DNA from 2 places in the Pseudomonas sp. GW822-FHT06B12 genome. Region 2 is predicted to be linked to the other one. Evidence: predicted binding sites of a transcription regulator. Region 2 holds the regulator's gene; the other holds the start of a gene.

Region 1 (7,222 bases), on a different contig from region 2:
GGTGCGCCGGCCAGCAAGTAGAAGTAATAGGTCATCGCTCGCCAGATCAGAATCGCTGCCGCCGCCGTCGATTTCCCCACCATGGGGGCCAACAGCGCCGCCGACGTCAATTCCGCCGCTCCGGCACCACCCGGCAGCAGGCTGAACTGCCCGGCGCTGAGTGACAGCATCTGGATCAAAAAGCTCCAGGCCCACTGGAGATCCGTGCCCAGCCCCCGCAAGGCCAGATACAACACGCTGTAGCGCAGTAACCAGTGCACGCAGGTCAGTGCAAATACCATGATCAGTGTGTGAACAGGCAACTTGAGTGTGTCCGTGAAGGCCGCGAGAAAGCGCAGCAGCTTGCGTGCCCAACGGCGCCGGGTGGCAGCGTTGAGCTTGAAGTGCTTGAGCACGCGACCGCTGAGGCGAATCAGCAGACGATGGTAGCGTGCCACTACCACGCAACTGAACAGGCCGCCCACCATAGAAATGGCGCTGAGCGTCAGCATCCACTCCAGATTCTGACTCAGGTGCTGAAACAGCGCATACACCACAATGGCGATCAGCGCGCAGAGAAAGAACAACAAATCGCTCAACTGGTCCATGGCGAACACCGCGCTGCCATGTGCCGGGCGCACGCCATTGCGTGCCAGCAGGGCCATCAGCGTCAGCGGCCCACCGCCGCCGCCAGGAGTCGCGCAAATCGCAAATTCGGTGGACATCACCACCCCAAGGCTTTTCAGGCGACCTATCCGGCTGCGCTGTTTACCCAGCAACAAGCGTAAGCGCACTGAATTGATGAGCCAGCAGAGCAGGATCATTCCCGGCATCGTCAGCAAAAATGTCAGCGGAAAGTGCTGCAGTCGTGGCCATAGTTCACTTGCGCCCAGCAACAGGGGGATCAGCACTGCGCAGAGCAGGGCTGCGACCAGCCATAGGACGCGACTCATGCGGCGCTACTGACCCGAGCGTTTTGCGTGCGCAGCCACTGGGCTTTGGTCATTGGCCCCCGGCCGTCATTGAGCAAGCGTTCAAGGGTGTGCAGCCAGTAAGTACGGGAGAACTCATGGCGGATGTCCACCGGGTGTACGCCCAGGCGAATCACCGGGGCGTGCTGCCAGCGCAGTTCGCGTTGAACGCTGACAATCTTCGACGCCCCACGACGCCAGGCACTGCGCGCGCTCCAGACCAGGCCAGGGGCGTTGATCCGGGAGAAGTCCGGCAGGCGATACAGATGCTGCGGATCACTGGTGTAGCTCAGCGGTAACTGGCGCAGGGCTTGACGCGTGCCTTCGCTCATCAGCCAGGCCGGTGCAACAAAGCCCTCCAGTGGCCAGTCGTAACGGCTGAACAATTCGATCCCGGCGAGCAGGCGGGCGAGCGCAGCCGGTTGCGAAAGGCTGTAGAACTCGCCTTCATGGGTGTAGACCCGGCGCATGAACCAGTCACGGGGGCGCGCTGTCAGCGGGCTGTCATCGCAATGGTAATAACCGTGCAGCACCAGTTCATCGCCGCGCTCAATGCGGCGGGTCAGCACGCGTCGCAAACCTGGATGGGCATCGAGGTTGTTGTGTTTGTGGAAGTCGGGAACGACCAGCCACGTCATCGGCACCTCGCCGAGCGCGTCCACCGCCGCGACAAACGGCTGATAGTCGGCCCAGGTTTGCGGGGTGACGTCATGTAGCACCAGTAGCAGGCTGGGCGTGTTCATGGGTTCAGCCATTGGCCAGCAGCGGCAACGTGTCGCCGAGGACTGCGTGATAGTGGCCCAGCAGGCTGTTGACCACAGAGTCCCAGGCGTAATGCTGTTCGACGTGTCGGCGGGCGTATTGGCCGAGATCGTTAGGTTGTGCGAACAGTTCGCGGACAGCGTTGGCCATCGCCACTGGATTGTTGGGGGCGCAGAGTACGCCGCAGTGCTCGTTGATGGTTTCGTTGAAGGCGCCAGCCGCCACTGCGACCACCGGAATGCCACAGGCCATGGCTTCGAGAACGACCAGACCAAAGGTTTCCTGATCGCCTGCGTGCAGCAAGGCATCGGCGCTGGCCATCAGCCGGGCCACCTGTGATGCAGGGCAGAACTCATCGACCAGCGTGACGTTATCCGGTACCTGTGCCGGCATCGAGGAGCCGACCAGCAACAGGTGATAGCGGTTTCCCAGACGCTTCATGCAATTGAGCAGAACGGGAATGTTTTTCTCCTTGGAACCTCGCCCGGCAAAAATCAGCAGTCGAGTGTCTTCGGCGATCTTGAGCTTCGCCCGCAGATCCGGGTCACGGGCGTCTGGATTGAAGGTTTGCAGGTCCACGCCCAAGGGCTGGACGTAAACGTTTTTGACCCCAAGCCCCATGAGCTTGTCGGCCATGATCTGGCTTGGCGTCAGTACCCGATCAAAATTACCGTACAACTTGCGGATATAAGCTTCGACATTCGGCGTGACCCAGTTGCCCACACGGTTGCTCGCCAAATGCGGCAAGTCGGAGTGATAGAAACCAATCACTGGAACGTCCAGTTCGCGCCGCGCATCCAGAGCGGCCCAGGCTGTCAGGTAAGGATCGCCGACTTCTATCAGGTCCGGTTGCAGGTCGTGCAGGGCATTGCGCCAGGGCGCCAGTCGAAGAGGGAAGCGATAGCCTTTGCCGAAGGGCAGGGCTGGAGCAGGAACCTTATAAACGCCGTCGTGCTCGCTCGGATGCGCCCCCGGGATCAGCAAGCTGTGACGAATCCCTGGCTTGCGGCCCAGACGACGGTGCTTGGCATCCAGATAGGTGCGCACGCCACCGCTGGCCGGTGCGTAGAACATGGTGATGTCAGCGATATGCACGATGACCCTCCCGTCTATCCGTTGTTCTCCTTAGGGTTGACCCTTATGAAGAATAGATGTTCGGTTGGGGATGTGTGGCGGGGTGTCGGTGAGGTTTTGTGGTGTTTGGCAGACCGCTATCGCGAGCAGGCTCGCTCCCACATGGATCTTTGTCGCGCTGGAGATCCACTGTGGGAGCGAGCTTGCTCGCGATAGGGCCTTCAAGGGCGCGTCAGATTCTGAAACTACCCACCAACTGCTTCAACCGCGCCGCTTGCTGCTCCAGATCGGAACAGGCACGCAGCGTCGACTGCAGGTTTTCCACGCCTTCCTGATTCAGGGTGTTGATCTCGGTGATGTCGACGTTGATCGATTCCACCACGGCGGTTTGTTCCTCGGTGGCGGTGGCCACCGACTGGTTCATGCCGTCGATCTCGCCGATGCGCAGCGTCACGCTGTTCAGGCGTTCACCGGCGAGGTTGGCAATCTCCACGCTGTCCTGGCTGTGACGCTGGCTGTCGCTCATGGTGCTGACCGACTCGCGGGCGCCGACTTGCAGCTCCTCGATCATGGTCTGCACTTGCTGCGCCGATTCCTGGGTGCGGTGCGCCAGGTTGCGCACTTCGTCGGCAACCACGGCAAAACCACGTCCGGCTTCACCGGCCCGTGCTGCTTCAATCGCCGCGTTGAGCGCCAGCAGGTTGGTTTGCTGGGAGATGCTGGTGATTACTTCGAGAATCTGCCCGATGTTCACGGTTTTGCTGTTCAGCGACTCAATGTTGGTGCTGGAGGCGCTGAGCATGCTCGACAGCTGATTCATCGCCGCGATACTGCGATCGACCACTTGCTGACCGTCTTCGGCCAGGCTGCGGGCATCGCTGGCCTGGTGCGAGGCCTGCGCCGCGTTGCGGGCGATCTCCTGAGCAGCAGCGCCCAACTGATTGATCGCGGCCGCGACACTGTTGGTTCGGCTCGATTGTTCGTCCGAGTTGAGCATCGACGAGTTCGATGCGCTGACGACTCGCAGTGCAACTTCGTTGACGTGCTCGGTCGCCGACGACACTTCGCGGATCGAACCATGGATACGCTCGACGAAGCGGTTGAACGCGCTGCCCAGGATGCCGAACTCGTCCTGGCTCTGGATGGTCAGGCGGCGGGTCAGGTCGCCTTCACCGTCGGCAATGTCCTGCATCGCGCGGGTCATGACGTGCAGTGGCTGGATCAGGATGCGGATCAGCATGCCGAGCAAGGCGATGATGATTGCCACGGCAATGATCGTGGCAATGATGGCCGAGGTGCGGAAACTGCTGAGCATCGCGAAGGCTTTGTCTTTGTCCACCGACAGACCGACGTACCAGTTGACCGATGGCAGGCCTTTGATCGGCGTGAAGGTGACGATACGGGTTTTGCCGTCGACCTCGACTTCACTGATGCCGCCGCTGATGCGCGGGGTGTTCTTCGGGTAAGCCTCGCTGAGGGACTTCATCACCATGGCTTTGTCCGGGTGGACCAGGATCTTGCCATCGGCGCTGACCAGGAAGGCATAGCCCATGCCGCCGAAGTCACGCGCGGTCAGGGTGTCGATCAGGGTTTGCAGGCTCAAGTCGCCGCCGACCACACCAATGCTTTGCCCGGCTTTTTTCGAGGCGGTGGCTATGGAAATGATGGTCTGGCCGGTTGCCGCGTCTATATAGGGTTCGGTCAGGGTGGCGGTGCTGCTGTTTTCAGCGCCTTTGTACCAGGGGCGAACTCTGGGGTCGTAGCCGTCCGGCATCTTGGAGTCCGGGCGGTTGATGAAGGTACCGCTGGCATCGCCCAGGTACCTGGCCATGAAGGTCGACGCCAGGGCATTCTGCTCAAGCAGGCTGGCAACGTTGCTGTGTTCGGGGTTGAGAGCGATGTTCTGGGCCAGGTTTTCCACCATGAGAATCCGTCCGGCGAGCCAGGACTGGATATTGGAGGAAGTGACATCGCCCATCTCATGCAGGTAATTGTCCAGGTCCTGGCGAATCGCGTTGCGCTGTAAATAGTCGTTGTACAGCGTGAACGAAGCGAAGGCGGCAATGACGATGAGGGCGGCGGCAAGCAGGATTTTGTGGCTGAAGCGCAGGTTTTTGTTCATGGCTTGTGGTGTCCGCTAAGGTCATATTTGTTGGGGCGTGTTGCGTTGAAAAGCGCGCGCAAAATGGGCGCTGTCGCACGTAAGCTGATATTTCCGTCTGTCCTTAAGGAATTATCGGACCTGATTTTCAGTCTGGTCTCTTGCTTGTATCTATCGGCTGCGCAGGACTAAAGCTTAGGGGCTTGAAATCGGCGACGCGACAGGCGGCCAAAAAGCGAAAAATCGCAGCCTTCGGCAACTCCTACGCGAGTGGGCGTAGGAGCTGCCGAAGGCTGCGATCTTTTGATCCTGCTTCTAAACCTTCGGTTTTGCGTGAGCCGCCAGGCGTTCCAGCGCTGCACGTAATTTCGGATCGCTGATGCCATCGGCTGTAGCCTGGATGGTTGCGCCCGCATCGATCGACAAACTGATGGTATGGCCTGCCGCCCCTTGCTGCACGGTCGGCGGTTGCACCTTGAACAGAATTCGCGTCAGGCTGGCGAATTCGTCGAACATCTGTAATTGCCGTTGCAGACGCTTTTGCTGGTAACGCAGACGGGTTGCCCAATGACCGTCGGTGACAATTAGCAACAAACTGCCTTCGCGCCACGAGGCCACGTGACAATGTTCACGGGCGGCGGGCTGCAACTGGCTTTCCAGTAACCGCTGTAAATGACCCAGGCGTTGTGCGTGACCGAAAATGGCTTTTAACGGTTTGGCTTCGCGAAGCAGAACGGCGGGTGCTCTGGCCGTAAGAGGGCGAAATGCCATGAGGGGGCACCTGAAGTAACAGAGCCGCCATGGTAGCAGAAAGCACTTGATGCGCCTGACCCATTGCTTTGTGACCGCTTTACTCATTAAATCAACGAGTAACTTATGCCGTGAATGGCTTGAAGTTCAGCAAAAAGCCCTTATTTTAAGTGAGCCCCGTAACAGCGCTGTGCATGCATCGTGGAACAACGCCACTTTCCTCACCATCGTTTCCGGGTAGAATGCTCGTTCGCATGCGGCCATGAGGGCTGCACGGGCGACTCACGGGGCCGCCCTCCATCCCTTTGTGTGGAAGATCCTGCCGATATGTTTGCGCCTTTGTTAAAGAAACTTTTTGGAAGCAAGAACGAGCGTGAAGTCAAACGCATGCTCAAGACGGTACAGATCGTCAATGCCTTCGAAGAGCAAATGGTGGCCCTTTCGGACGATCAGCTGCGCGCCAAGACTGATGAGTTCAAGGCCCGCATCGCCAAAGGTGAAACCCTCGACAAACTGCTGCCTGAAGCCTTTGCGGTTGCCCGCGAAGCCGGCAAGCGGGTTATGGGTATGCGCCACTTCGACGTCCAGTTGATCGGCGGCATGACCTTGCATGAAGGCATGATTGCCGAAATGCGTACCGGCGAAGGCAAGACCCTGGTGGCGACACTGGCGGTTTACCTGAACGCGTTGTCCGGCAATGGCGTGCACGTTGTCACCGTAAACGACTACCTGGCTCGTCGTGACGCCAACTGGATGCGTCCGCTCTACGAATTCCTCGGCCTGACCGTCGGCGTGGTTACGCCGTTCCAGCCGCCGGAAGAGAAGCGTGCCGCCTACGCCGCCGACATCACCTACGGCACCAACAACGAATTCGGTTTCGACTACCTGCGCGACAACATGGCGTTCAGCATGGAAGAAAAATTCCAGCGCGAACTCAATTTTGCCGTGATCGACGAAGTCGACTCGATCCTCATCGACGAAGCCCGTACCCCGCTGATCATTTCCGGTCAGGCTGAAGACAGCTCCAAGCTCTACATCGAGATCAACAAACTGATCCCGCAACTGGAGCTGCATATCGAAGAAGTCGAAGGTGTCGTCACCAAGGCCGGTCATTACACTGTCGACGAGAAGACCCGTCAGGTCGAACTCAACGAAGCCGGTCACCAGTACATCGAAGACGTGCTGACCCGCATTGGCCTGCTGGCCGAAGGCGAGAGCCTGTACTCGTCACACAACCTGGGCCTGCTGACCCACGTTTATGCCGGTCTGCGCGCGCACAAGCTGTTCAATCGCAACGTCGAATACATCGTCCAGGACGGTCAGGTCGTCCTGGTCGACGAACACACCGGTCGTACCATGCCGGGTCGCCGTCTGTCCGAAGGCCTGCACCAGGCCATCGAAGCCAAGGAACACCTGAACATCCAGGCCGAAAGCCAGACCCTGGCTTCGACCACGTTCCAGAACTACTTCCGTCTCTACAGCAAGCTGTCCGGCATGACCGGTACTGCGGACACCGAAGCATTCGAATTCCACCAGATCTATGGTCTGGCGGTGATGGTCATTCCACCGAACAAGCCGCTGGCGC
Region 2 (7,222 bases):
GATCTGCTGGAGCTGATTACCGAAATTGAAGAACCTCGTCAGGCCTGGCGCATGCTGTTGGCGCACCTGGCGCGGATGATCGTCACCCCCGAGATCGAACCGCTGGAAGAGGGCGGCGTGATTGCCATGGTCGGCCCTGCCGGCATGGGCAAGACCACGACGCTGGCCAAGCTGGCCGCACGTTACGTGCTCAAGTACGGCGCGCAGAACATCGCGCTGGTGAGCATGGACAGCTACCGCATCGGTGCTCAGGAACAACTCAAGACCCTGGGGCGTATCCTCAATGTCTCGGTGACTCACGTCGACCCGGGCCAGTCCCTGGCGCAAGCCCTTGATCCGCTGCTGCGCAAGCGTGTGGTGTTGATCGACACCGCCGGCCTGCAAGCCAGTGATCCGGCATTGCGCATGCAGCTGGAAAGCCTGGCCGGTCGCGGGATCAAATCGAAGAATTATCTGGTGCTGGCCACTACCAGCCAGAAACAGGTGCTGACTGCCGCTTATCACAGTTACAAGCGGTGCGGGCTGGCAGGCTGCATCCTGACTAAACTGGATGAAACAGCGAGTCTGGGCGAAGTGTTGAGCCTGGCGATCAGTCACGAATTACCTGTCGCTTATCTGACTGATGGGCCACGGATTCCAGATGATCTACATTTACCCCGCCGGCATCAGTTGGTCAGTCGCGCCGTAAGCGTGCAGATGCAGGAAGAACCCAGCGAAGAAGCCATGGCTGATATGTTCGCTGACCTCTACCACAGCCCGACCAAGCGCGTCGGCTGAGGTAATAATGAATAGATTTGTATCTACATCGATGGCCTGCCATGCATTGTTCCGAAGTGAGCGCGCAGCCAGTCATGTAGCCCGCGTCTAAGCAAGACAAGGTAAAGAACGAACATGGGCAGCATGCATCCCGTACAGGTGATCGCAGTGACCGGCGGCAAAGGTGGCGTCGGGAAGACTAATGTGTCAGTGAACTTGTCCCTGGCTCTTGCTGAGCTCGGCCGGCGCGTCATGCTGCTGGACGCCGATCTGGGGCTGGCGAACGTCGACGTCCTGCTGGGGCTCACGCCCAAGCGTACGCTGGCCGACGTCATCGAAGGCCGCTGTGAGCTGCGCGATGTATTACTTCAGGGGCCGGGCGGAATTCGTATTGTTCCAGCAGCGTCCGGTACCCAGAGCATGGTTCACCTCAGCCCAGCCCAACATGCTGGCCTGATTCAGGCATTCAGCGACATTGGCGATAACCTCGACGTATTGGTCATCGACACGGCGGCGGGTATTGGTGAGTCGGTCGTCAGTTTCGTTCGCGCGGCCCAGGAAGTGTTGCTGGTGGTTTGCGACGAGCCGACGTCGATCACTGACGCCTACGCGCTGATCAAACTGCTCAACCGCGATTACGGCATGAACCGCTTCCGCGTGCTGGCCAACATGGCGCAAAGCCCGCAGGAAGGACGAAATCTGTTCGCCAAGTTGACCAAGGTCACGGACCGCTTCCTCGACGTCGCCTTACAATACGTCGGTGCGGTGCCTTACGATGAATGCGTGCGCAAGGCGGTGCAGAAACAACGCGCCGTGTATGAAGCCTTTCCTCGTTCCAAATGTGCGCTGGCGTTCAAGGCCATCGCGCAGAAAGTCGATACCTGGCCGCTGCCTGCCAATCCGCGTGGGCATCTGGAGTTTTTCGTCGAGCGTCTGGTGCAGCAAACTGCGGGTCCGGTTCTATGACAGCCAGCGGTTATAACCTGTACAAGAAGTCGGCGCGTGACGCGCAGTACGAACTGATCGAGCGTTACGCGCCACTGGTAAAACGGATTGCCTATCACCTGTTGGCGCGCTTGCCGGCCAGCGTTCAGGTCGAAGACCTGATCCAGGCGGGAATGATCGGTTTGCTTGAAGTGTCGACCAAATACGATGCGAGCAAAGGTGCGAGTTTCGAGACGTACGCGGGGATCCGTATCCGTGGTGCGATGCTCGATGAAGTCCGCAAGGGGGACTGGGCGCCACGCTCGGTCCACCGCAATACCCGGATGGTGAGTGACGCGATTCGCTCAATTGAAGCTAAAACCGGGCGTGACGCTAAAGATCACGAGGTTGCGGCCGAACTCCAATTGAGTCTCGACGATTATTACGGGATTTTGAATGACACCTTGGGCAGTCGCCTGTTCAGCTTCGACGATCTGTTGCAGGACGGCGAGCATGAAGGGCTGCACGAGGATGGCGCGAGTGCTCATCTCGAACCGTCGCGCGACCTGGAAGATGAACGCTTCCAGGCTGCACTGGCGGATGCGATTGCCAATTTGCCGGAGCGTGAGCGACTGGTGTTGGCGCTGTACTACGACGAAGAGCTGAACCTCAAGGAAATCGGTGAGGTCCTGGGGGTCAGCGAATCGCGGGTCAGCCAGTTACACAGCCAGTGCGCGGCCCGTTTGCGGGGGCGTTTGGGGGAGTGGCGAGCGCGCTGACAGCAGTGTGGGGACACTGCGAACGAAACAGGCATGGCGTAAAGCTGTGCCGGTCTCAATCCGTTGTGCTCCAGACAGTCGTTGAGTGCTCTGCCTGATTGATTGAATGGCGTGTCCAGGTGCTGGGCGCGTTTAAGACTGCTTGGAGGTCGAATTGGACAAGAACATGAAAATCCTCATCGTTGATGACTTCTCAACGATGCGGCGGATCATTAAGAACCTGTTGCGTGACCTTGGGTTCACCAACACGGTCGAGGCGGACGACGGTATTACCGCCATTCCCGTCCTCAACAGCGGGAGCATCGACTTTCTGGTAACGGACTGGAACATGCCTGGCATGACCGGTATCGATCTGCTGCGCCATGTGCGCGCCGATGAAAAGCTCAAGCATCTTCCGGTACTGATGGTCACTGCCGAAGCCAAGCGCGAGCAGATCATCGAAGCCGCTCAAGCCGGTGTAAACGGCTATGTGGTCAAACCCTTCACGGCCCAGGCGTTGAAAGAAAAGATCGAAAAAATATTCGAACGCATCGGTTGATGTGCGGAGCCACTGCGCCACGGGGGGAGCTATGGAGCAAAGAGAATCTTCACAGGGCGATTTCGAATCGACCCTGAAAAAACATGCCCAGGAACTGGTCGAAAGCCTTGAAAAGGGCAGGTTCGGCGACGCTGTGCAACTGATCCATGAGCTCAATCAGACCCGTGACCGCGGCCTGTACCAGGAAGTGGGCAAGCTCACTCGTGAACTGCATAGCGCGATCGTCAATTTTCAGATTGACCCGCACATGCCGCAAGCCGAGGAAGTCTCGCAGATCACGGACGCCACCGAGCGCCTGTCTTATGTGGTCAAGCTGACCGAGGCAGCTGCGAACCGCACCATGGACCTGGTCGAGAACAGCGCTCCGCTGGTCAATGGTCTGAGCACCGATGCCCAGGCCTTGAGCGCGGACTGGGGGCGTTTCATGCGTCGCGAAGTCGGCGCCGAAGAGTTCCGCGAGCTGGCCCGGCGTGTCGACGGTTTCCTGACGCGTAGCGTCGAGCAGACTCAGGTCGTCTCGGGCAACCTCAACGATATTCTGCTGGCTCAGGATTACCAGGATCTAACCGGTCAGGTGATCAAGCGCGTGACCCAATTGGTCACCGAAGTCGAAAGCAACCTGCTCAAGCTCGTGCTCATGGCCAGTCAGGTCGACCGCTTTGCGGGCATCGAACATGACCATGAAGCGATGCTGGCTGAAAAAGATCCGCAAAAACATCTCTCGCAGGGTGAAGGTCCGCAGATTCATGCCGATAAACGAGAAGACGTTGTGTCCGGTCAGGACGATGTAGACGATTTGCTTTCCAGCCTTGGATTCTAGGAGCACCCCATACATGAGCTTCGGCGCCGATGAAGAGATCCTTCAGGATTTCCTGGTTGAGGCCGGCGAGATTCTAGAGCAACTGTCCGAGCAACTGGTCGAGCTGGAAAGCCGACCCGATGATGCGGACCTGCTCAATGCAATTTTTCGCGGTTTTCACACTGTAAAAGGGGGCGCCGGCTTCCTCCAGCTCAACGAGCTGGTGGAGTGCTGTCACATCGCCGAGAACGTGTTCGACATCCTGCGCAAGGGTGAGCGTCGCGTCGACTCGGAACTGATGGACGTGGTTCTCGAAGCGCTGGACGCGGTGAACAGCATGTTCAGCGAAGTCCGCGAACGTGCACCAATCACTGCGGCTACGCCGGAACTGCTGGCGGCTCTGGCCCGTCTGGCCGAGCCTCAAACAGCCGATGTGGCGTCTGTTGCTGAAGTGGTCGAAACACCTGCCGCTGAAAGCGAATCGGGCGACATCACCGACAATGAATTCGAACTGCTGCTGGACTCGCTGAACGCGGTCAAGGCTGAGGCCGAAGCATCCGTTGCCCTGGCACCTCAAGCGGCTGCCGGCAGCGATGAAATCACCGATGCCGAGTTCGAGTCGTTGCTCGACCAGCTACACGGTAAAGGCCAGTTCGCCGCCGATGCGGTGGTAGCGCCAACTGCACCGGTTGCCCCGAAAGCGGCAGGCGACAGCTCTGACATTACCGATGACGAATTCGAAGCACTGCTCGATCAGTTGCATGGCAAAGGCAACTTTGCCGTTGATGCACTGGAGTCGGCAATTGCCGCCGTTCCGGCGCCAGCCGCACCTGTGGCCGCGGCCGCCGGCAGCGATCTTATCTCCGATCACGAGTTCGAGTCGCTGCTCGACGAATTGCATGGCAAAGGCAAGTTTACCGAGGTCGGCACAGGTTCTGCTGCGTCGGTGGCGGCACCAGTCGCCAAGGCCGCAGCACCCAAGCCTGTCGCCAAAGCGCCTGAGCCAAAAGCTGAAGCGCCGAAGCCTGCTGCCGCTGCGGCACCGGCCCGTGCACCGGCTTCCCCGCCACCGGAAAAACCGGCCAGTGAAGCCGAGACCACCGTCCGCGTGGATACCGCGCGTCTCGACGAAATCATGAACATGGTCGGCGAGCTGGTACTGGTCCGTAACCGTCTGGTTCGTTTGGGGCTTAACAGCGGCGACGAAGCCATGTCCAAGGCCGTGTCGAACCTCGACGTGGTCACGGCCGACTTGCAGACCGCGGTGATGAAGACCCGGATGCAGCCGATCAAGAAAGTTTTCGGGCGCTTCCCGCGACTGGTTCGCGACCTCGCGCGTCAGTTGAAGAAAGAGATCAACCTGGAACTGGTCGGCGAAGAAACCGACCTCGACAAGAACCTCGTCGAGGCCCTGGCCGACCCGCTGGTCCACTTGGTGCGCAACTCGGTCGACCACGGTATCGAAGAACCGGCTGATCGTGAGGCGATGGGCAAGCCTCGCAGCGGTAAAGTGATTCTGTCCGCAGAACAGGAAGGCGATCACATCCTGCTGTCCATCTCTGATGACGGCAAGGGCATGGACGCTGATGTTTTGCGCGGTATCGCCGTGAAGAAAGGCTTGATGGACAAGGATGCGGCGGACCGTCTCAGCGAGTCCGACTGCTTCAACCTGATCTTCGCGCCGGGTTTCTCGACCAAAACCGAGATCTCCGACGTGTCCGGTCGTGGCGTGGGCATGGACGTGGTGAAAACCAAGATCGCCCAGCTCAACGGCACCATCAATATCTACTCGACCAAGGGCAAGGGCTCGAAGATCGTCATCAAGGTCCCGTTGACCCTGGCGATCATGCCGACGCTGATGGTCATGCTCGGCAATCAGGCCTTCGCCTTCCCGCTGGTCAACGTCAACGAGATCTTCCACCTCGACCTGTCGCGCACCAATGTGGTCGACGGTCAGGAAGTGGTGATCGTACGGGACAAGGCGTTGCCACTGTTTTACCTCAAGCGCTGGCTGGTCAGCTCCGCCGCTCACGAAGAGCAGCGTGAAGGCCATGTGGTGATCCTTTCGGTGGGCACTCAGCGGATCGGCTTCGTCGTCGATCAACTGGTGGGCCAGGAAGAAGTGGTCATCAAGCCATTGGGCAAAATGCTTCAGGGAACCCCGGGCATGTCCGGCGCCACCATTACCGGTGACGGCCGCATCGCCTTGATTCTCGATGTTCCGAGCATGCTCAAGCGTTACGCCGCACGGCGTATTTGATTCTGGTGGAGCGGGGCGACTGAGCCTCGCTCCGTCTAACGGAGTGTTTATGGCAGTCAAAGTCCTGGTGGTGGATGATTCCGGTTTTTTCCGCCGCCGCGTCTCGGAAATTCTCTCAGCGGATCCGAGTATCCAGGTCGTCGGTACGGCGACCAACGGTAAAGAGGCGATCGATCAGGCCCTGGCCCTCAAGCCAGACGTGATCACCATGGACTACGAGATGCCGATGATGGATGGCATCACGGCGGTGCGGCACATCATGCAGCGCTGTCCTACCCCGGTTTTGATGTTCTCCTCGCTGACGCACGAAGGCGCTCGGGTCACCCTCGATGCGCTGGACGCTGGCGCGGTGGATTTCCTGCCGAAGAATTTCGAAGACATCTCGCGCAACCCCGAGAAGGTCAAGCAATTGCTGTGCGAAAAGGTTCACAGCATTTCGCGCAGTAACCGTCGTTTCAGCGCCTACAGCGCCCCGGCTCCAGCCGTCGCGCCTGCCCCGACACCTGCACCGTCGAGTTTCGGCAGTTACGGCAGCAGTGCACCGGCACCTGTACCTGCGCGTCCGGCTCCGGCACCGATTCCTGCGCGCGCACCGGCTGCCAGCGCATCGTCGCCGGCACCGAAACGCAAAGCCTACAAACTGGTTGCCATTGGTACTTCAACTGGTGGCCCGGTGGCGTTGCAGCGGGTGCTGACGCAGCTGCCGGCAAACTTCCCGGCGCCGATCGTGTTGATCCAGCACATGCCGGCGGCCTTCACCAAGGCCTTTGCCGAACGTCTGGACAAGCTCTGCCAGATCAGCGTCAAGGAAGCCGAGGATGGTGACATCCTGCGGCCTGGCCTGGCCTTGCTGGCACCGGGTGGTAAACAAATGATGATCGACGGCCGTGGCGCGGTGAAAATCCTCCCGGGCGACGAGCGTCTGAACTACAAACCGTGCGTGGATATCACTTTCGGTTCGGCGGCCAAGTCCTACGGTGACAAAGTTCTGGCGGTAGTGCTCACCGGCATGGGCGCCGACGGTCGCGAAGGCGCGCGTCTGCTCAAGCAGGGCGGCAGTGCGGTCTGGGCTCAGGATGAAGCCAGTTGCGTGATCTACGGCATGCCGATGGCGATCGTCAAAGCCGATCTGGCAGACGCGATTTACAGCCTTGACGAGATCGGCA

What was found. The regulator FliA, encoded in region 2, starts transcription of late flagellar genes. The targets are predictions, from matches to a motif close to CTAAAGTTTNNNNNNNNNNNGCCGNTAA.
Region 1: the regulator FliA is predicted to act here: its motif matches at 5,059-5,086, upstream of AC1RKH_RS16620 (methyl-accepting chemotaxis protein).

What each region holds. Positions count from the first base shown of each region.
Region 1 is NZ_JBXALR010000006.1:440,719-447,940, forward strand. Features, by position in the region: gene gpgF (glucosaminyl phosphatidylglycerol flippase) at 1-932, opposite strand, end outside; gene gpgD (N-acetylglucosaminyl phosphatidylglycerol deacetylase) at 929-1,705, opposite strand; gene gpgS (N-acetylglucosaminyl phosphatidylglycerol synthase) at 1,698-2,807, opposite strand; gene AC1RKH_RS16620 (methyl-accepting chemotaxis protein) at 3,019-4,908, opposite strand; gene AC1RKH_RS16625 (DUF721 domain-containing protein) at 5,203-5,658, opposite strand; gene secA (preprotein translocase subunit SecA) at 5,965-7,222, shown strand, end outside.
Region 2 is NZ_JBXALR010000003.1:99,766-106,987, forward strand. Features, by position in the region: gene flhF (flagellar biosynthesis GTPase FlhF) at 1-777, shown strand, start outside; gene fleN (flagellar synthesis regulator FleN) at 892-1,722, shown strand; gene fliA (RNA polymerase sigma factor FliA) at 1,719-2,459, shown strand; gene AC1RKH_RS07860 (chemotaxis response regulator CheY) at 2,626-2,997, shown strand; gene AC1RKH_RS07865 (protein phosphatase CheZ) at 3,029-3,817, shown strand; gene AC1RKH_RS07870 (chemotaxis protein CheA) at 3,831-6,056, shown strand; gene AC1RKH_RS07875 (protein-glutamate methylesterase/protein-glutamine glutaminase) at 6,106-7,222, shown strand, end outside.